DNA from 3 places in the Vibrio sp. QJM3NY_26 genome. Region 1 is predicted to be linked to each of the others. Evidence: predicted binding sites of a transcription regulator. Region 1 holds the regulator's gene; each other region holds the start of a gene.
What was found. Region 1 encodes PurR, which represses purine synthesis genes. Its sites were predicted from a motif close to TNANGNAAACGTTTNCNTNA; they were not measured.
Positions count from the first base shown of each region.

Region 1 (6,742 bases):
CACGTTTAGGAAGACAAAACTTGCAAACTCATTTTAGTCAGGTAGAAAAGGTGGGGTAGGTATTCACATGACTAATGTTAGGTTTGACACTATTATCACTTAAATTTCTTGATTGCGTGATATCCTTAGCCATCGCCTTGTGATGAGGCAGAGCTCCATTCCAATAATTAAAGCGATAGGTATGTCTGAGAGTTTACTATTTCATAAAACATTTACTCACCCTACGAGCGATGAGTGGGTTGTATTTGTGCATGGCGCAGGAGGCAGTTCCTCCATCTGGTTTAAGCAGATCAAAGCGTATAAACAGCACTTCAACTTGCTTCTCATTGATTTGAGAGGGCATGGTAAATCAGACAACATCCTCAAAGGGCTGATTTCGAATCGTTATACGTTCAAATCGGTGACGCTTGATATTCTTAAGGTGTTAGACCATCTGAAAATCCGTTCTGCACACTTTGTAGGTATGTCTTTGGGCACGATTATTGTCCGTAATGTCGCAGAGCTAGCGGCTGGCCGTGTGCGTTCAATGGTACTGGGTGGTGCCGTGACTAAACTCAACACTCGCTCTCAAGTCTTAATCAAGTTGGGTAACTTGAGTAAGCACATCATTCCTTATATGTGGTTATACAGCCTTTTTGCTTACGTTGTGATGCCACAAAAAAGCCAAAAAGAATCACGTCACCTGTTTATCCGCGAAGCCAAAAAACTGTGCCAGAAAGAGTTCAAGCGCTGGTTTATCCTCACGGCTGATGTAAACCCATTGATGAAATACTTCAAAGACCGAGAGTTGCCGATTCCAACTTTGTATTTGATGGGCGAGCGAGACTACATGTTCATCAAGCCAGTAAAAGAAATGGTAGAGGCGCATAAGTCGAGCGAGCTAGTAGAAATTCCGAATTGTGGACACGTATGTAACGTAGAAAACCCTGAAGAATTCAATCAACGATCTATCGCTTTTATTCAAAAGCAAATTCAGTGATTATCTCGATTCTTCACCAGAACAGACGCTCGAATAGAATTGAGACAAAAACGGGAAGCTAATTTTAGCTTCCCGTTTTTATTTGGAGGAGGTATCTGACCGAGTGGTTATAAAAGGCCGTTGGAGCCACTTTACCTTTCAAAACCTGCTATTCAGGTGAAGCAGCACCGCACTGCCAACAAGAACCAAATTGTGCTTCGTTGACTTCATGACATTCTCCGCAACGCCACTCTTCATAAATGATTGAATCTTGCTGTTTCTGGTAGTCATTAACAACTGCCCAGGCTTTGCTCGCCAATTCTGGCTCATATAACCATACGTAGGGGTCAGTTTCTTCGGTAAATGGGATTTCCCCTTTCAAACCGAATAACCCTTCACCACGGACTTCACACGCAATATTCACACTTTCTAGTAATCCACGGATGATGTGGGCTTCTGTCGGATTCGATGCACTGAAGATTTTCATTGAGATAGAACCTTATCTGGCTATATGCGTTATTAAGCTATTATAGGTATACGTTATTCAGCCACAGGTGCTGAGCGAAATTTATTCATCAACCATTTAGCAATGATTGGGAATACACCCAGTAAGGCAAATGACAATAGTACTGAAGGGGACACGATACCCGAAAGTGAATCAATTTCCGCGAGTTGAGTACCAGCATTCAAGAAAACGGCAGTACCCGGTAACATTCCTATTTGACTTGTAATGTAATAGCGACTCACAGACATCGGTGTTAGACCCATCAACAGATTGATAAGGAAAAATGGGAATACAGGAATCAGACGCAGAGAAAACAAGTAAAATGCTCCGTCTTTTTCAACGCCCTTGTTAATCGTTGCTAATTTGTCACCAAATTTGGTTTGGATCCAGTCACGTAAAAGGTAGCGGCTACTTAGAAATGCGAGGGTTGCACCAATGGCACTGGCGAAAGAGACCAGCAGCAAACTATTCCAGAAACCAAATAGCGCAGCTCCTAACAGGGTCACAACAGCAGCACCAGGAATTGAGAAAGCAGTAATCATTACATACGCGACAAAATAGATAGCAGCGGCAGCAATGAAGTTGCTATCAATGTAGTCATTTAAAACGGCTTGTTGGGCCTTGGCATTTTCAAGCGTTAGGTATTGGCCGAAATTGACGCCTAACAAGACGATGGTTACGACCAACACAATACCCAATATCATTTTCTTACTCATTGATACTTCCTCTAAATTTTCAATGTATACCATTAGTATAGACAGACAGGCAAAGCATAGATTAACTTTCAGCAGATATAAAAAAAGCCGCAGTAAATGCGGCTTAGTTATGTATATAGTTTTTCACTTACAATGTTAATTGACGCGATTGATAAGCTCTTCACGACGCTGCTGCGGTATAACAGACCAATGTGTGCCATTGATCGCGCCTTCTAGCGCCCAAAGTAGTTCAATACTGACAGAAGACGCATGTGATTCTTTGATGGCGTTAAATGCGTTTACAGAGCCAGATTCATATAAACGTTCTACGGAATCGATCCCTGCTTTTTTCAACATACGCTCAGTGGCGAGTCGAAGGTTGGGCAGATCTTTGAGTCGAGTAGGCTTAGCTGAAGATTGCTCAGCTTTTTCTTCTTTAGCAAAACCCAGAGACGTCGTTGCAAGCTGCAAGATTTTCTCTTGGTCTTGCCACAGGCCTTCGGGTAAAGCGAAATATTTAGTAACGACAGGGAAACCACGTTTTTTGTAGACGTACGGTTGAAAGCCTTGTTGTTCGAACTGTTTCGTTGTGCATTTGTCTGCTCGTATGTGCAGCTGGTCATTTACAACCAGAGCAAACATAGTGTCATCAGCAAAAAGACCGAAGCCACCAAACATCGAGCGTGATTTTATTTTTCCTAGGGATTCAAATAATTTCATTGAATCCTTTAGTATCGGTTTATCCATGTTATTTATCTCGGTGTATTTGAACTACGCCACCAAATAAGCAGGTCCGAGAGATTAGCAAAATGTTGCAATTAAATTGTCAATTAGCCGTAAATTACTAAATTATTAGTAGTTACTGCATTTTGCCATCGGTAACCCCGCTACCATACCAACGAGTGGTTTAGGCCGGAAGCTTTGCGTCTCACTCTTTCAAGTGATTTGCCCTGTGCGTGACTGATTGAATAGAATAAAGTTTTTGTTGAATGAGGCTCACACTTGTTATTTCAAAATGTGATATTGCTTCAATTAATGATCTTTCCAGTATGATACCAGGTTCATTCATGTTGTTGATAAAAAAAGCGCACCTAAAGGTGCGCTTAATTATATTAAACTGAATTTATCAATTAATTTAACGTTTTAACTGTGCTTCGCTCAACAATTTCAGGGTGCATTTCGAACACACGCTTTTCATGGTCTTTATCTTTAATGCGTTCTAACAAAATTTCGAAAGCGTTCTTACCAACACGACGTTTGGGTTGGTGAACCGTTGTTAACGGTGGAGAGAAGTATTCAGCCAACTCGATGTTGTCATAGCCGATCACTGAAATATCTTCAGGGATACGAATTCCTTTCTCTTGCAATCTGCTCATTAGGCCGAGTGCCATTGTGTCGTTAAAACAGAATACGGCCGTTGGGCGATCTACCATCTTAATGATTTTCTCTGCAGCAAGAACCGCAGTATCACACTCGAAGTTACCTTCAATGATCATGTTATCATCGGTAGCAATCTTAGCTTCGTTGAGTGCGCGTTTGTAACCCGCGATGCGTTCAACACATGCCGCTTTGTCTAAGTGGCCACTTAAACAAGCAATCTTGGAGTGACCGTGCTCAATGAGGTATTTGGTCGCTAGGTAACCACCTTCCTCAGAGTTGTCGATGATCTTATCTGCTTGAGAACTCTCAGGGCCCCAATCCATAATCACTTTAGGAATGTCAGCGTGACGGTCTAACATGCCTCTTAGCTCTTCAGTTAGGTCAGAACACATAACTAAGATGCCATCTACACGTTTCTCTGCAAGCATTCGAATGTAGTCACGTTGCTTCTCATAGATACCGCCCGTATTACACAGAATCAAAGTGTAACCTTGACGGTAGCAGTAGCTTTCAACACCATCGATAACTTCAGAGAAGAATAGGTTAGTTGATTGAGTAACTAGCATGCCGATAGTGCGGGTTGTATTGCACTTCAAACTACGAGCAACGGCACTTGGTGCATAGTTCAGTTCGTCTACGGCTTTATTTACTTTTTCTTGCGTCGCTTCTGCAACAAAGCGAGTTTTGTTGATTACGTGAGAAACGGTTGTTGTTGATACGCCTGCTAAGCGAGCGACATCTTTTATAGTGGCCATGGTTTTATCCTATTAGAAGCTACTTTCCCAAAGTACGGAATGAAGTAGCCGTTAAGCTACCTAACTAAGAGCTTAAATTTGTAGGGCTCTTTGGGTACTAAAGTGCTAAAAAACAAAAAACCGCTATTGAGCGGCTTGTCTTAACACCGAAATGCTCAAAACTATAATAAGCATAGCATTTCGTGAATGTTTCATATTTTATCGTTTGCGGTCACAATTTTAGACTGACTAGAAATTACTCGCAATAAAATTCACCCGGAAATCCGGGTGAATTGTCACATTCTTCTGAATTTATTTAACGAGTCATCCAATAAGCTTATTCACCAGCGAGGTATTGGGTGTCCAATTTACAGAATGCAAGTAGCAGAGATGAGACTGATGCGTAGAAACCGAATTCGTCAACGTCATGACATTTAACGTTGAACTTTGGTACCCAAGTAAGAAGTTGTTGCTCGATAAATTGCTGTTGAACAATGAACGATTTCTCTAGCTCTTCTTCAAGTTCCGTTTCATTAGAACGGATGATCAAGTTGCCAAGGAAGTCGAGTGCGATAGCGATGTGGTCAGCTGGTTCTTTTAGGTCTTGGTTCACCACTAAGTTGTGCTTGGCCATGATCTCTTCCATATCTTTTGCTGGCTTATCATTCAAAAGGCCAGTCTCACCGATATACATAGAAGCGTAAGGAAGTGCGCCATGCTTATCTGTTTTTAAGAATAAGTCACAGAAGTCAGCAGACAATTCTAGTTGAGCATCCTCACGCGTTTGTAGGCGGTTTAGCGCATCCACTAGGCTATCGATCGCCGGCTTTAGTGTTTCATTTTCGCCTAAACCAGTTAGGAAAGAACGAATTTCAACAGAGTGGTAGTGATCGAGTTCTTCTTGAGTGAGCTCTTTAGCGAATAAGCTTGATAGCCACCAGTATATTTCTGCTCTTTGCTCGTTGAACGCTTTCGTATCTTTCATTTCTTAGATCCTGATTTAGTCTTGTGGTGTTACTTATATGCATCTTGAAGTTACTTGTGCAAAGCACACCAAGGCTGAATAACAAGGTTATTTGCGAAACGCAAAGTTACTCGTTAGTAGTAATGCCTATATTGAATTGCGATGGACGATAAATAGCAAGGTTTAAGATTGTCTTGTATCAAAAAAGATCCATGTTTCTGGCTTTTATCTTGTGTACCACTAGAATTGTTACGAGTTATGAATAGAATAGTCACTGAAACTATTAAATAAGAAAAGTGGTGTAGATGAGCTATCACGTATTAGTCGTAGAAGATGATGTGGTAACCCGCAGTAAACTGGTCGGATACTTCCAGAACGAAGGTTACACAGTAAGCGAAGCGGAAAGCGGCGCTCAAATGAGAAACGTGTTAGAAGATAATAACGTTGACCTCATTATGCTGGACATCAACTTACCAGGCGAAGATGGATTGATGCTAACTCGCGAATTACGCAGTCAATCAGACATTGGAATTATTTTAGTTACTGGACGCACGGATAGCATCGACAAAATCGTTGGCCTTGAAATGGGCGCTGACGATTACGTTACTAAACCCTTCGAACTTCGCGAGTTATTGGTTCGAGTTAAAAACCTACTTTGGCGCATTTCTGCCGCTCGTAAAACAGCAGCAGGTAAGGTTGAAGAGACTGAAGACGAATCTGTGGTTCGTTTTGGTGAGTGGACGTTTGATATCCCTCGTCGTGCGCTAAGCAAAAACGGCGAACCGGTAAAACTGACTAAAGCTGAATATGAACTGTTGGTTGCGCTCTCTTCTTACCCTAACCAGGTATTAAGTCGTGAACGCATTCTGAATATGATCAGCCACCGAGTGGATGCTCCAAACGATCGAACTATCGACGTGTTAATCCGTCGTATGCGTGCGAAGATGGAGTTTGACCCTAAGAATCCACAAATTTTTGTAACGGTTCACGGTGAAGGTTACATGTTCGCTGGTGATTGATTTCCTTTAGGAATGACTAATCAACAACGATATTTAAACGTAAAAAGCCGAGACATCATTGATGTCTCGGCTTTTTTATTGTTTAGCTTTTACTGTTTACGAACTGGAAACCTGCAAATTACTTGGTTAATCAGTTTTGCCTATCTGGTCGAGTCTACAGATAAAACTATGTTTACAGGTAAGATTATGTCTACTGATAAGATCCAGTTTACTTATTCGGTTGAGTTTATTGAGGCTGCGCCGCAGAAATACCACCGTCATCTTCAACTAAGCGAGATGTTTCAGGAACAACAATGGGTTCTTCAACGGTGTCATTACTTGTATCAAGCCAATCACGCAGGCTTTGCCACATCAACCCCATTGTTTCGTGCCAGTAACGCTCAGTTTGTTCAAGGTAAAGAGCTTTGGGCATGTACTTATTCCAAGGTTCAACAATCCCTTCTTGTGCAAGGTAGTTGGTTGGTGCTGGTAATGGCCTCATGCCGGC
Region 1 is NZ_CM173515.1:2,270,432-2,277,173, reverse strand. It holds gene AC3CH4_RS09990 (alpha/beta fold hydrolase) at 182-979, shown strand; gene AC3CH4_RS09985 (putative signal transducing protein) at 1,128-1,445, opposite strand; gene AC3CH4_RS09980 (TVP38/TMEM64 family protein) at 1,499-2,179, opposite strand; gene AC3CH4_RS09975 (TfoX/Sxy family DNA transformation protein) at 2,315-2,905, opposite strand; cyclic di-GMP riboswitch class I at 3,033-3,118, opposite strand; gene purR (HTH-type transcriptional repressor PurR) at 3,289-4,293, opposite strand; gene torD (molecular chaperone TorD) at 4,610-5,257, opposite strand; gene torR (two-component system response regulator TorR) at 5,542-6,255, shown strand; gene elyC (envelope biogenesis factor ElyC) at 6,482-6,742, opposite strand, start outside.

Region 2 (6,742 bases), 910 kb from region 1:
CCCTTCCTTGAATTATCCGAGCACCATCCTCATATACTTTTTATACCCAAAGATAAGAAATATTAAGAGGCCCTACTCGTGACTACCATTGTATCTGTACGTCGTAATAATAAAGTCGTCATCGCGGGTGATGGACAAGTATCTCTAGGTAATACTGTAATGAAGGGCAATGCCCGTAAAGTACGTCGCCTATACAACAACAAAGTACTGGCTGGTTTTGCTGGCGGTACGGCAGATGCTTTCACGCTATTCGAAAAATTTGAAAGCAAGCTGCAAATGCACCAAGGCCACCTAACCAAAGCTGCCGTTGAGCTGGCGAAGGATTGGCGTAGCGACCGTGCTCTACGTAAATTAGAAGCACTGCTAGCAGTCGCGGATGAAACCGCTTCGCTGATCATTACTGGTAACGGTGACGTCGTTCAACCAGAGAACGACCTGATTGCGATCGGTTCGGGCGGTAACTTCGCTCAAGCAGCAGCGACTGCACTATTAGAAAATACTGATTTAGATGCGCGTGAAATCGCAGAAAAGTCGCTGAACATAGCTGGCGATATCTGTGTATTCACCAACCATCACCACACTATTGAAGAACTAGAAAGCACCGTTGAGCTGCCAAAGCCAGAGTAACGACCGCTTCCATCAATAACGTTGTATTCAACAGTGATTAAAGAATTAAGGAAAAACCATGTCTGAGATGACTCCTCGCGAAATTGTTCACGAACTCAATCGCCACATTATCGGCCAAGACAACGCTAAGCGTTCAGTGGCTATCGCTCTACGTAACCGCTGGCGTCGTATGCAGCTTGAAGAAAGCCTGCGTGTTGAAGTATCACCAAAGAACATCCTGATGATTGGCCCAACGGGTGTGGGTAAAACTGAAATTGCTCGCCGTCTAGCGAAACTCGCTAATGCGCCGTTCATCAAGGTAGAAGCGACTAAGTTCACCGAAGTTGGCTACGTTGGTAAAGAAGTTGAGACCATCATCCGTGATCTAACGGACGTTGCGATCAAGATGACGCATCAACAAGCGATGGAAAAAGTACAATACCGCGCTGAAGAGCAAGCTGAAGAACGTATTCTTGATGCCCTTCTACCACCAGCACGTGATGCTTGGGGTCAGAACGAGCAATCAACTGAAGACACCACCTCTTCAAACACTCGCCAAATTTTCCGCAAGAAACTGCGCGAAGGTAAGCTAGACGACAAAGAGATCGAAGTCGATGTAGCCGCACCGCAAATGGGCGTTGAAATCATGTCACCTCCTGGTATGGAAGAGATGACGAACCAGCTGCAGGGCATGTTCCAAAACCTAGCGGGCGACACCAAGAAAAAACGTAAGATGAAAATCAAAGACGCATTCAAAGCACTGACGGAAGAAGAAGCTGCGAAGCTTGTGAACCAAGAAGAGCTAAAAGAGAGCGCGATCTTCAACGCTGAAAACAACGGCATCGTATTCATCGATGAGATCGACAAAATCTGTAAGCGTGGCGACAGCTCAGGCCCAGACGTATCTCGTGAAGGTGTTCAGCGCGACCTACTGCCTCTAATCGAAGGCAGCACAGTATCAACGAAGCACGGCATGGTTAAAACTGACCACATCTTGTTTATCACTTCAGGCGCATTCCAAGTGGCTAAGCCATCAGACCTGATCCCTGAACTACAAGGTCGTCTACCAATCCGTGTAGAACTTGAAGCACTATCAGCACATGACTTCAAACGTATTCTTACTGAACCAAAGGCGTCACTGACAGAACAGTACATTGCCCTGATGAAAACAGAAGATGTCGGCATTGAGTTTACTGAAGATGGCATCAACCAAATTGCAGACGCAGCATGGCGTGTGAACGAAACTACTGAAAACATCGGTGCGCGTCGTCTACACACAGTCATGGAGCGCCTAATGGATGAAATTTCATTTGACGCAACAGACCGAGCAGGCAGTAAATTGCTGATTGATGAAGCTTATGTAATATCTAAGCTTGGCGAGCTCGTGGAAGACGAAGACCTAAGTCGCTTCATCCTGTAGCACAGGAAACTCCAACTTATTGCTCTATCTCAAAGAAATAGCAGCTAGTAAGCGAATTCAAGGCCCACTTTCGAGTGGGCTTTTTATTACCCGAAAAATGGGCGTATACTCAAAACACAGTTTGAAACGAAGACTTACAAAGAATTAGACCTACGATGAAACAATCTCTACTGATTTGGCTTGATGCCGCACGACCAAAAACTCTGCCTCTCGCACTTGTCTCTATTCTTACAGGAAGTAGTTTAGCGTTCGCCGGCGGTCAGTTTTCTCTATCAATAGCCCTACTGGCTTTTTTAACTGCCACCTTATTACAAATTTTATCGAACCTAGCCAATGACTATGGTGACGCAGTAAAAGGCACAGACAACGAAAACCGTCTGGGGCCAACACGCGCAATGCAATCCGGCGCGGTGACCGCGAAAACCATGAAGCAAGCCATCATCCTCAACATCGTGTTTACCATGCTCGCTGGGCTGATTCTTATTTTTCATGCCTTAACCTCGATTGAAAGCATCTTATCTTTCATCGCGTTAGGCGTATTAGCCATAATGGCTGCCATCGCTTACACCGTGGGCAATAAACCTTATGGTTATATTGGCCTTGGCGATTTATCGGTATTTATCTTCTTCGGTTTGTTAGGCGTTTCAGGCACATACTTCTTACATACAGGTCATGTAGAACCAAGCCTATTCCTTCCAGCGCTAGGCTGTGGATTAATGGCGGTTGCGGTACTCAACATCAACAACATGCGTGATATAGAGAACGACAGCGAATGTGGTAAGCGCACCATGGCGGTTCGCCTAGGGCAACGCAAAGCCAAGCACTATCATTTTGCACTGCTTGGTCTCGCCCTTGCTTCTTTCGCTATCTACCTACTGATTCAAGAAAAACCGGTCTGGATCAGCCTGCCGTTTTTATTGAGCATTGTTATTGTTTACAAACATGGCAAGGCCGTTTGGGAAACCGAAAAACCAGCGCAGATTGCACCAATGATGCCAGTGATTGTGAAATGCTCACTGGTCACTAACCTATTGTTTGCAGGGGTTGTCGTAGCTCAAACTCTATTGAGTTAAATGAGACTAATCATTGCAAAGGGATCAAGCACCGATATACTCAAAGTAAGCTCATTGTTCAAAAGGTATACTAATGGAATACAACACTTCAGCACTGTGCGACATATATTTGGATCAAGTTGATGTCGTGGAGCCCATGTTCAGCAACTTCGGTGGACGTGCATCCTTCGCAGGACAGATCACGACATTAAAGTGTTTTGAAGACAATGCTTTGATTCGCTCCGTATTAGAGCAAGATGGTCTGGGACGTGTGTTGTTAATCGATGGTGGCGGCTCACTACGCAAAGCGCTGATCGATGCTGAGATTGCCCTACTTGCCGAAGACAATGAGTGGGAAGGTATTGTGGTTTACGGCTGTGTTCGTGAAGTCGATGAGCTAGAAGACATGAACATTGGTATTCAGGCTTTGGCTTCTATCCCTGTTGGTGCGAGCCAAGAAGGTGTCGGCGAATTGGACGTACCGGTCAACTTTGGCAGCGTAACCTTCTTACCGGAAGATTACCTCTACGCTGACAACACCGGCATTATTCTTTCGGCAGAGCCTTTAGATGTCGAACTTGATCTGGATGTTGAAGAAGAAGAGATCGAGTAACTCTCACTCAGCTTCAAATAATAAAATAAACCATAAGAACACGAAGCATAAGAACACAAACAAAAACGCCCGCTACTCAGTAGCGGGCGTTTTTTTAAATCTGAAGAGTCAATTACTCTACGTCATCCATTTTACCAAGAAGGTTACGGATGCGATCTTGCCACGCTGAATGCTCTTCCTGCATTTGCTGAGTTTTTTGCTCTAGCTCGTGACGGCTTTCTTTAAGCTCACCAGCTTCCGTTGCTAGTGCTTGTTTCTCTTCTTTAAGCTCTTCCACTTCCATTTGAAGAAGTGCAATTGTATCTACTGCTGTTTGAATTTTTGCTTCTAGCTGCTCTAGTACTTCAAAAGACATTCTGGCCTACCTTTAAGTTATCCGTTTGATGGTGAAGGTCTACTCCACTTATTTCCCCATTCTACTCAGCAGAGCAAGGATAAACACTCAATATATTCGATATTTTGCGCCATTCGATGAAAAAAACAGCGCTTTTTACCGAATATTGACGTGAATTATTACTACCGCGGCAACAGACTGATTATTTTGATGAATAATACCTGTTTTCACCCGTAAATTGATCAAGAGCAATCCCAAAAAAACAAAAAGGCAAACGTTTCCTTTGGGATATGGTAAAATTCGCCGCGAAATTTCTATTCCCCTTTTGAAAATTTTGGAGTCCGCATGAAACGCGATTTAGCAATGTCATTCTCTCGTGTCACTGAAGGTGCAGCACTAGCTGGTTACAAGTGGCTTGGCCGCGGCGATAAAAACGCTGCAGATGGCGCTGCTGTAGAAGTAATGCGTAGCCTACTGAACAAAACAGAAATTAGCGGCGAGATCGTTATCGGCGAAGGTGAAATCGATGATGCACCTATGCTATACATCGGCGAAAACGTCGGTATTGGCGGTGATGCAGTAGATATCGCCGTTGACCCAATTGAGGGGACTCGCATGACAGCAATGGGCCAATCAAATGCATTGGCTGTATTGGCTGCAGGCGAAAAAGGTAGCTTCCTAAAAGCGCCTGACATGTACATGGAAAAATTGGTTGTTGGCCCTGGTGCAAAAGGCGTGATTGACCTAGAACTGCCGCTGACAGAAAACCTAGAAAACATTGCGAAAGCACTAGGTAAAACACTCGATACACTGGTAGTAACGACACTAGCTAAGCCACGCCATGATCAAGTGATTGCCGACATGCAGGCGATGGGCGTTCGTGTATTCGCAGTGCCAGACGGTGATGTTGCTGCTTCTATCCTCACGTGCATGCCAGACAGCGAAGTCGACGTAATGTACTGCATCGGCGGCGCGCCTGAAGGCGTGGTTTCGGCTGCGGTTATTCGCGCACTCGACGGCGACATGCACGCACGCCTGCTTCCTCGCCATGAAGTAAAAGGTGATACAGAAGAGAACCGCAAGCACGGTGAGCTTGAACTAGAGCGTTGTGCTGAAATGGGCGTAACGGCGGGTATCGTGTTGAAGATGGAAGACATGGCTCGTAGCGACAACGTTGTATTCTCAGCAACTGGCATTACTAAGGGTGACCTTCTAGAGGGCATCACACGTATAGGTAATATCGCAACCACAGAAACACTGCTTATCCGTGGTCGCTGCCGTACGATTCGCCGCATCAAATCTATCCATTACCTAGAGCGTAAAGACCCAGAAGTAATCGGTCACATCCTATAGACCTAAACTCGCTCAAGCAGAACATTCGAAGGCTGATACCAAGTATCAGCCTTTTGTTTTATTGGTCACCAATAATCTGTGCATTTCACCTGCACCATAGTAAATGGTTTGCTTTATAAACACCTTGCCTCATAATAGTAAGGTTCATGAGGTAGAGATAGTATGAAAACAAGCGACAAAATCTTACAGACCATTAAGCGTCAAGGCGCGGTAACCGCGAAACAGTTGTCAGAAGAATTTGGCATGACGACAATGGGTGCAAGGCAACATCTGCAAAGTCTGGAAGATGACGGTATTCTTGCGTTTCATGATGTTAAAGTAAAAGTGGGTCGCCCGACTCGCCACTGGTCCCTGACTCAACAAGGCCATGGTCAATTTTCAGATCGACACGGTGAACTCACCATTCAAGTGATCGATGCTGTCGAGAACCTGTTTGGTAAAGAGGGGTTAGCTAAGGTTGCGGCCGAGCGCGAACAACACACCCTTAAGCAATATCAAACCGCGCTGTCTGATTGTGAATCGCTGAGCAGCAAGCTTAAAAAACTCACCCAGCTGCGTGAAGACGAAGGCTACATGGCTGAACTTCAAGAGCATGACGATCACTACATCTTGATCGAGAACCACTGCCCTATCTGCAAAGCTGCAACTCGCTGCCCTAGCCTGTGCCAATCTGAGCTCAATGTTTTCAAAGAATTACTCAAAGATGAATGTCATGTGAGCCGCACTGAACACATCATTACTGGCGAGCGTCGTTGTACTTATACCCTAACGCCAAGTTACTGATCCTGTCTCAATATTGAGAAAACACCAATAGATTAAAATTTGTACAAATTTCTTTCTTAAGCTTAAAGCATATGAAACATGCTTAATGCTAAGGAAGGAATCATGGCACATCCACAGCCCAATCAAAAACTGCCCCCTTTTGATGAACTGGTCCAACTCGCGAAAAGCGATCCGAAAGCATTCGATCAATTCAAACACGAGATGTGCGAACAGATGATTTGCTCAGCCTCAGAGACCATGCAAAACAGGCTTCGCGCTCAACAAAGTCATATCGATTTAGTCGTCAGCCGCTGCAAGAATCCACATCACGCTAATGTTGTTCTGATGCAAGAGCTGCGCTGTCAGGTCTGTAAATTCCAAGATGCACTCAAAGGCCGCTGCGATTTTGAAGAATCTCTGCCTGAAAATGTCGTGCCTTTCAGGCCAAATACAGAGCCAAAAATGTACTAGCTGTTTAAATGTACTAACCGTTGAAATGGACTAGCGACAAAAACCCATTCAAAGAAAAACGCTTTAAAAAAAGGGAGCACAATGCTCCCTTCTTATTTCTCAATCATTCAATCTTTACACTGGGTCGTCAC
Region 2 is NZ_CM173515.1:3,175,970-3,182,711, forward strand. It holds gene hslV (ATP-dependent protease subunit HslV) at 79-627, shown strand; gene hslU (ATP-dependent protease ATPase subunit HslU) at 686-2,026, shown strand; gene AC3CH4_RS14205 (1,4-dihydroxy-2-naphthoate polyprenyltransferase) at 2,182-3,099, shown strand; gene rraA (ribonuclease E activity regulator RraA) at 3,173-3,691, shown strand; gene zapB (cell division protein ZapB) at 3,804-4,046, opposite strand; gene glpX (class II fructose-bisphosphatase) at 4,371-5,378, shown strand; gene AC3CH4_RS14225 (helix-turn-helix transcriptional regulator) at 5,541-6,161, shown strand; gene AC3CH4_RS14230 (DUF3135 domain-containing protein) at 6,264-6,611, shown strand; gene AC3CH4_RS14235 (DUF805 domain-containing protein) at 6,726-6,742, opposite strand, start outside.
Region 2: a site for PurR is predicted at 4,292-4,311, ahead of glpX (class II fructose-bisphosphatase). Genes of this name have one in related genera too.

Region 3 (6,742 bases), 230 kb from region 1:
CTTTTTGCAGGTTCCGCCACCACCAGTTAACGAACTTGAGCTTCATAAAGAGCGTAAAGCTCAAAATAAAGGTCAAGACGAAGAGTGATAGCCACCTCAATTCAAGGAGGAGTGATCGTTGAGTAAATTTTCGAAAACCATATTGGCTGTGTCGGCATTACTATTGGGTAATAGCCTGACCATTGGCTCGGTTCAAGCTGAAGAGCTTAGCTTTGAGCAATATGTAGAAAAACTAAAGCAACAAGGTCGTGAAGAAGGTATTTCTGAAGCGATCATTGATGAAGCTTTTGATGGTGTGACGTTTAAGCCAAGAGCGGTAAAAGCTGACAAAAACCAACCTGAAAAGAAACTGACTCTGGATGAATACATTCCACGTGCGGTTCCTGACTGGAAAGTGAAGCAGGCGAGATCACTCTATAAGAAACACTACACAGCGTTAAAGCGTATTGGTGATGAATATGGTGTTCAACCAAGATTCATTGTCGCTCTATGGGGTGTGGAGAGTAATTTTGGTAAGTTCACGGGGAATTACAGTGTTATTGATGCTCTAACAACCATGGCTTATGAAGGTCGCAGAGAAGCCTTCTTCCGTAGCGAAGCGATGGCGGCATTGAAGATACTTGATCAAGGCCATATTGCACCAAAAGAGATGAAAGGCTCTTGGGCTGGCGCGATGGGGCAACCTCAGTTTATGCCTAGCTCATTCTTAGCTTACGCCGCTGATGGCAGTGGTGATGGCAAGAAAGATATTTGGGGTACCGAAGAAGACGTGTTCGCTTCGGCGGCGAATTATCTCAGCCAATCGGGTTGGGATGACAAATATACTTGGGGGCGTCAGGTTCACGTTCCATCAACCGTGTCTATTGAGATGCAAGGTCGAGACGAAGACAAAGCGAAATACCTAAAAGAGTGGTCTGAACTTGGTATTAAGCGTTATGACGATCGCCCACTGCCTACACTTGATGAAGACATCAAAGCTTGGTTGATAATGCCGGACGATGAAACGGGTCGTTCGTACCTCATTTACAACAACTACAATGTGTTAATGAAGTGGAATCGTTCTTACTACTTTGCTTTGGCTGTCAGTCACCTAGCCGATAGAATTAAGTTTGATTAATCGACCTAATTTGATTAATAGACTCAATCTGATTAATAGAACTAGGTCGCTTTGAATAGCATTTAGCCTACTATAGGCAGAACAGATTAAAGGACTCTTCGGAGTCCTTTTTATTTTATATTTCAGATATTTAAGAAGGTGGTTTTGTGCTAACAGATAGAGCCGCACAGATGGTGATATTCCATGCGTTAATCAAGCATGAAGGCTTTACCAGTGCAGCAAAAAGCTTGAATGTGTCGGTATCTCACATCAGTAAACAAATTGCTTTGCTCGAGGATTCGATAGGTATCAAGTTAGTGCAAAGAACCACACGCAGCCTTACGTTAACTGAAGCTGGAGAAGTGTTCTATCAGCATTGTGAGCAGCTGTTCAATACGGTGAAAGCGGCTCAAATGGACATGGATAGCCAGCGTGACGACATTTCTGGAATATTCCGTATAGGCTTGTCTCAGTCATTTGGCACACTGCATATCATTCCAGCGATTGACCAGCTTAGACAGCTTTACCCTCAGCTGAGAATTGAAGTGCATTTGTTCGATTACAAAGTGGACATGATTGAGGAGCGTTTGGATCTCTGGATCACTAACAATGAAGACTTGCCTGAAGGTTACATTGCGCAGCGCCTAGCCGACAGCCAGTTTGTGGTAGCCGCATCACCGGATTATCTGATTAAGGCAGGGACTCCACACGTGCCATCTGATCTGATTGACCATAACTGCCTCATCTACCGCAGCCGTGAACGTGATTACACGTCATGGGCATTTGATAACGGCCAAGAAAATCTCAGTGTTAAAGTGGCAGGCGATTATTCGGTGGATTTGGCTGAAGCGGTACGAGACGCGGCAGTATCAGGTTGGGGCGTTGCTTACCTAGCGACTTACTTGGTCAAAGAAGAGTTTAGAACGGGCAAGCTCATCCAAGTTTTACCGGAATGGCGAGCAAGTCAGCTGATGCCATTTTATGCCGTGTATCCGAGCCGAAAGAACATGCCGAAGAAGCTTTCAGCAGTGATTGAGTTCATCAAAGATCATATCGGATCACCGACGTATTGGGACAAAAACCTCAAAACCTGCGTTGAACTGCACCGCTAACTGTTTCCCAATCTATAAATATAATTTCTATATGGAAAAAGTGTGTTTTTTAATCAAAGTTAATTATTAAAATTCAATAACTTAGTGGGAGGGGATATTAAAGAGTGATTCAACCAACATCACATTAACAACCTCAACTTGCCGCAAACGATTTCCTCTATAGAATGCGTCGCCTTTACTACCTACAACTTTTAGGTTGACGCATATGGCTTCCCTACTTGGAATTATCACTATTTTAGTAGCCGCTTGGTTACTATCTACGGACAGAAAAAATATCCCGCTAAGAACCGTCTCTTTGGCTTTCTTACTGCAAATCTCATTCGCGCTATTGGTTCTTTATGTGCCGATGGGTAAAGAAGTGTTGAATGCAGCTACTGGTGCAGTGTCTAGCTTGATCAACTACGGTCAAGAGGGGATTAACTTCCTATTTGGTGGCCTAACGAATAACGGATTTGTATTCGCTATTAACGTTCTCGGCATCATTATCTTTTTCTCTGCATTGATTTCAGGTTTGTATCACATCGGCTTTATGCCAAAGGTAATCAACCTAATCGGTGGGGCTTTGCAAAAGTTCTTAGGTACAGGTCGTGCGGAGTCACTGTCTGCAACTGCGAATATTTTTGTTGGCATGATCGAAGCGCCATTGGTGGTTAAACCTTACTTGAAGCACATGACGGATTCACAACTGTTTGCCGTCATGGTGTGTGGTTTGGCTTCTGTAGCTGGTGGCACGCTAGTCGGTTATGCATCGCTTGGTGTTGATTTGAACTACCTGATCGCTGCGGCATTCATGTCTGCTCCTGCTGGTCTATTGATGGCCAAGATTTTGGTACCAGGTAACGCAGATGAGGCTCAAGAAAATATTGAATCTGACGTTGAAATTCCACGAGCAACAAACGTAGTTGAGGCAATGGCAGATGGGGCTATGTCTGGACTTCGTATTGCCGTTGCAGTGGGTGCGACACTTCTGGCCTTTATCAGTGTGATTGCAATGCTGAATGGCTTATTAGGTATTGTTGGTGGTTGGTTTGGCGTAAACCTAAGCTTCGAACTTATCCTAGGTTATGTGTTCGCACCCGTTGCATGGCTGATCGGTGTGCCATGGTCTGAAGCTGTGGTTGCAGGCTCGCTGATCGGTAACAAAATCGTTGTGAACGAGTTTGTGGCTTTCATCCAGTTAATGGACGTAAAAGACGCACTGAGTGAGCACTCAAAAGCGATCGTTACTTTCGCGCTATGTGGTTTTGCCAACATCTCTACGATGGCAATTCTGATTGGCGGTTTGGGTAGCTTAGTTCCAGAGCGTCGATCTTTCATCTCACAATACGGCTTTAAAGCAATTTGTGCGGGTGTGCTTGCCAACCTAATGAGCGCAGCGATTGCGGGCGTGGTGCTTTCTCTATAAGTAATCATTGGTGACTTATAAGCACTTTCTAACTCGGGCATAACCACCTAGTTAGCTAATCGTGGCTTTGCTCTCCCTATAGTAAAGTGACTGATTAACCACAATAATATTCGCTTAGTATGATAAAGAGAGCCTATAGTGTAAGAACGTAGGCTTTCTTATTTCAGTGAATAAGTTTGTACCACAGGGTGTGGTACAAATGTTTTAGGGGCATAAATGGATTTGTCGATCACTTCTTCTTTGGCGTTAATTGGACTCTTGTCCTTGGCTTGCCAGCTACTTGGTTGGCGTTTGCGTCTTCCCGCTATTCTTCCTTTGCTTATCGTTGGCCTGCTATTAGGTCCCGGTCTCAACATCCTTAATCCTGATGCCATTTTTGGTGATGTACTGTTCCCGTTGATTTCATTAGGGGTCGCCATCATTTTGTTTGAAGGTGCATTGACTCTTAATTTCAAAGAAATCAGAGGCCATGGCCGCATGGTGACTCACTTAGTGAGTTTCGGCATGTTGATTACATGGGCGTGCATCGTGGTGGGGGCTTATTATTTTGTCGATTTCAGTTGGCCATTGGCGGCGTTGTTTGCTGCATTAGTCGTGGTGACCGGCCCAACGGTGATTGTTCCCATGCTGCGCAGCATTCAACCCAAATCTTCGCTAGGCAGTATCTTGCGCTGGGAAGGGATAGTGATTGACCCGATTGGCGCTCTGTTTGCCGTTCTCGTTTACGAATACATTGTCTCTTCAGCCGATCCTACAAGCCATGTTCTGTCGGCGTTGGGGCTGACTTTAGCCATTGGTTTGGGCTTAGGGATCATCGGTGGCTATTTGATTGCCAAGATGTTGCAAGGGCATTGGGTTCCACATTATTTGCGTAACGTGGCGGTCCTGACATTAATGCTGGCGGCGTTCTCTTTCTCAAATGATCTGAGTGAAGAGTCCGGTTTATTAACCGTGACCATCATGGGTATCTGGCTCGCCAATGTGAAAGGCTTGGATCTCGAAGACATTATTGAATTCAAAGAAACCCTGACTGTGTTACTCATTTCTGCGTTGTTTATTCTGTTAGCGAGCAGGCTTGATTCGGGGACTTTCCTCTCAATAGGTTGGGGTGGAATTGGCTTATTAGCGGTCGTCATGCTGGTGGCTCGTCCTCTGAGTGTGTGGATCAGCGGGATCGGCACGGATCTTACTTCAGCAGATAAATGGTTTTTGAGCTGGATGGCGCCTCGCGGGATCGTTGCTGCCGCGGTTTCTTCTCTGTTTGCAATCAAGCTTCAAGAGAAGCAATTAATCGAAGGGGCAGATTTACTGGTGCCAATGGTGTTCTTGGTCATTATTGGTACAGTAGTGATTCAGAGCCTAACCGCGAGTTGGTGGGCTAGAAGGCTGGGTGTGACTCAAGAGAAGGCACAAGGGGTTATTTTCTTTGGTGCGACTCATTTTTCACGTCAGTTTGCCAAAGTGCTGGCGACACACAACATCAACAGTGTGCTTGCTGATACCAACTGGGAGAGCATTCGCTTAGCGCGCATGGACAACTTGAATGTCTATTTCGGTAATCCAGCTTCGAGCCATGCTGAAAATAATCTGGAATTGGATGGGATAGGGCGTGCCATGATTGTATCGCCTTATCGTCAAACCAACCCACTAGTCAGTATGCACTATCAAGATGAGTTTGGTGAGAATAAGGTGTTTGAACTTGAATCCTCAGAAAATAAACATGAAAGGCATCAGGTGAGCCGTGATGGCAATAGAAGCCTGTTTTCCGAAGGGGTTACCTATTCCAAACTTAACTCCTTGATGGCTCAAGGCAGCCAAATTAAGAGCACGGGTTTAACCGAGGCGTTTGACCTTAATGAGTTTAATGCCCTGTACCCTAAAGCGATTCCACTTGGCGTGATTAATGATGGTGATTTTCGCTTAGTGACACAAGGCTCTGAATTGGAAAAACTCATATCAACGGAGTGTCAGGTCATTAGTTTATTGCCACCTTTGGGAGAGATTGAAGGTATCGATACTCCAGATAAGTAGTGAGTGCTCTGTATTTAAAGCGAGTCGCTTTGTATCAAAAACGAATAGCTCAGTATCAAAAAAGCCGCAACGTTTTCACGCTGCGGCTTTCTAATTTTGCTCTAGCTTATTTTACTCTAGGGCGAGGCAATTCATGCCGCTGGTATTACTACCTAAGCTGTCATTGCGGACTATTTCGAGTGAAATTGCTCACAAGCGATCATAGTATTCTCGATTAGGCTTGCCACTGTCATTGGACCAACACCACCCGGAACTGGTGTGATGAAGCTTGCGCTTTCTTTAGCCACATCGTATTCAACGTCGCCAACGAGCTTGCCAGATTCCAAACGGTTGATACCAACATCGACCACAACAGCACCTTTCTTAATCCAAGCACCAGGAATGAAGTTAGGCTTACCAACGGCAACCACAACAACGTCTGCTTGACGTACGTGACCTTCAAGGTCTTTGGTGAAGCGGTGGCATGTTGTTGTCGTACAACCTGCTAGAAGCAGTTCTAGAGTCATTGGGCGACCAACAATGTTTGATGCGCCTACAACAACCGCGTGCTTGCCGCGTAAATCGATGTTGTAACGGTCAAGCAGCGTGATGATGCCTTTAGGCGTACAAGAGCGTAGCTTAGGCATACGCTGAGCCAAACGGCCTACGTTGTATGGGTGGAAGCCATCAACGTCTTTTTCAGGTGTGATACGCTCAAGAACGTGAGTAGTATCGATACCAGCAGGCAAAGGCAGTTGAACTAGAATGCCATCAATCTCTGGGTCTTCGTTGAGTTGATCGACTAGCGTTAGCAATTCATGTTCGGTGGCAGTTGCTGGTAAATCAAAAGATTTCGAGACGAAACCAACTTCTTCACACGCTTTGCGTTTACTGCCAACGTAAACCTGAGATGCCGGGTCTTCACCCACTAAAACAACCGCTAGGCCCGGAGCACGCAATCCAGCTTGAGTACGAGCTTTTACACGTGCCGCTACTTCAGAGCGAACTGTTTGAGAAATTAGCTTTCCATCAATATTTTGAGCAGTCATGAATTTCCTTAGTATTGATATTCAAGTTAGTGGCTGATGTTTTGGCGCATTATTCCAGAAAATCTTTTTG
Region 3 is NZ_CM173515.1:2,495,930-2,502,671, reverse strand. It holds gene AC3CH4_RS10950 (YcgL domain-containing protein) at 1-88, shown strand, start outside; gene AC3CH4_RS10945 (lytic murein transglycosylase) at 119-1,117, shown strand; gene AC3CH4_RS10940 (LysR family transcriptional regulator) at 1,288-2,208, shown strand; gene AC3CH4_RS10935 (NupC/NupG family nucleoside CNT transporter) at 2,414-3,613, shown strand; gene AC3CH4_RS10930 (cation:proton antiporter) at 3,830-5,644, shown strand; gene folD (bifunctional methylenetetrahydrofolate dehydrogenase/methenyltetrahydrofolate cyclohydrolase FolD) at 5,815-6,672, opposite strand.
Region 3: a site for PurR is predicted at 2,348-2,367, ahead of AC3CH4_RS10935 (NupC/NupG family nucleoside CNT transporter). Genes of this name have one in related genera too.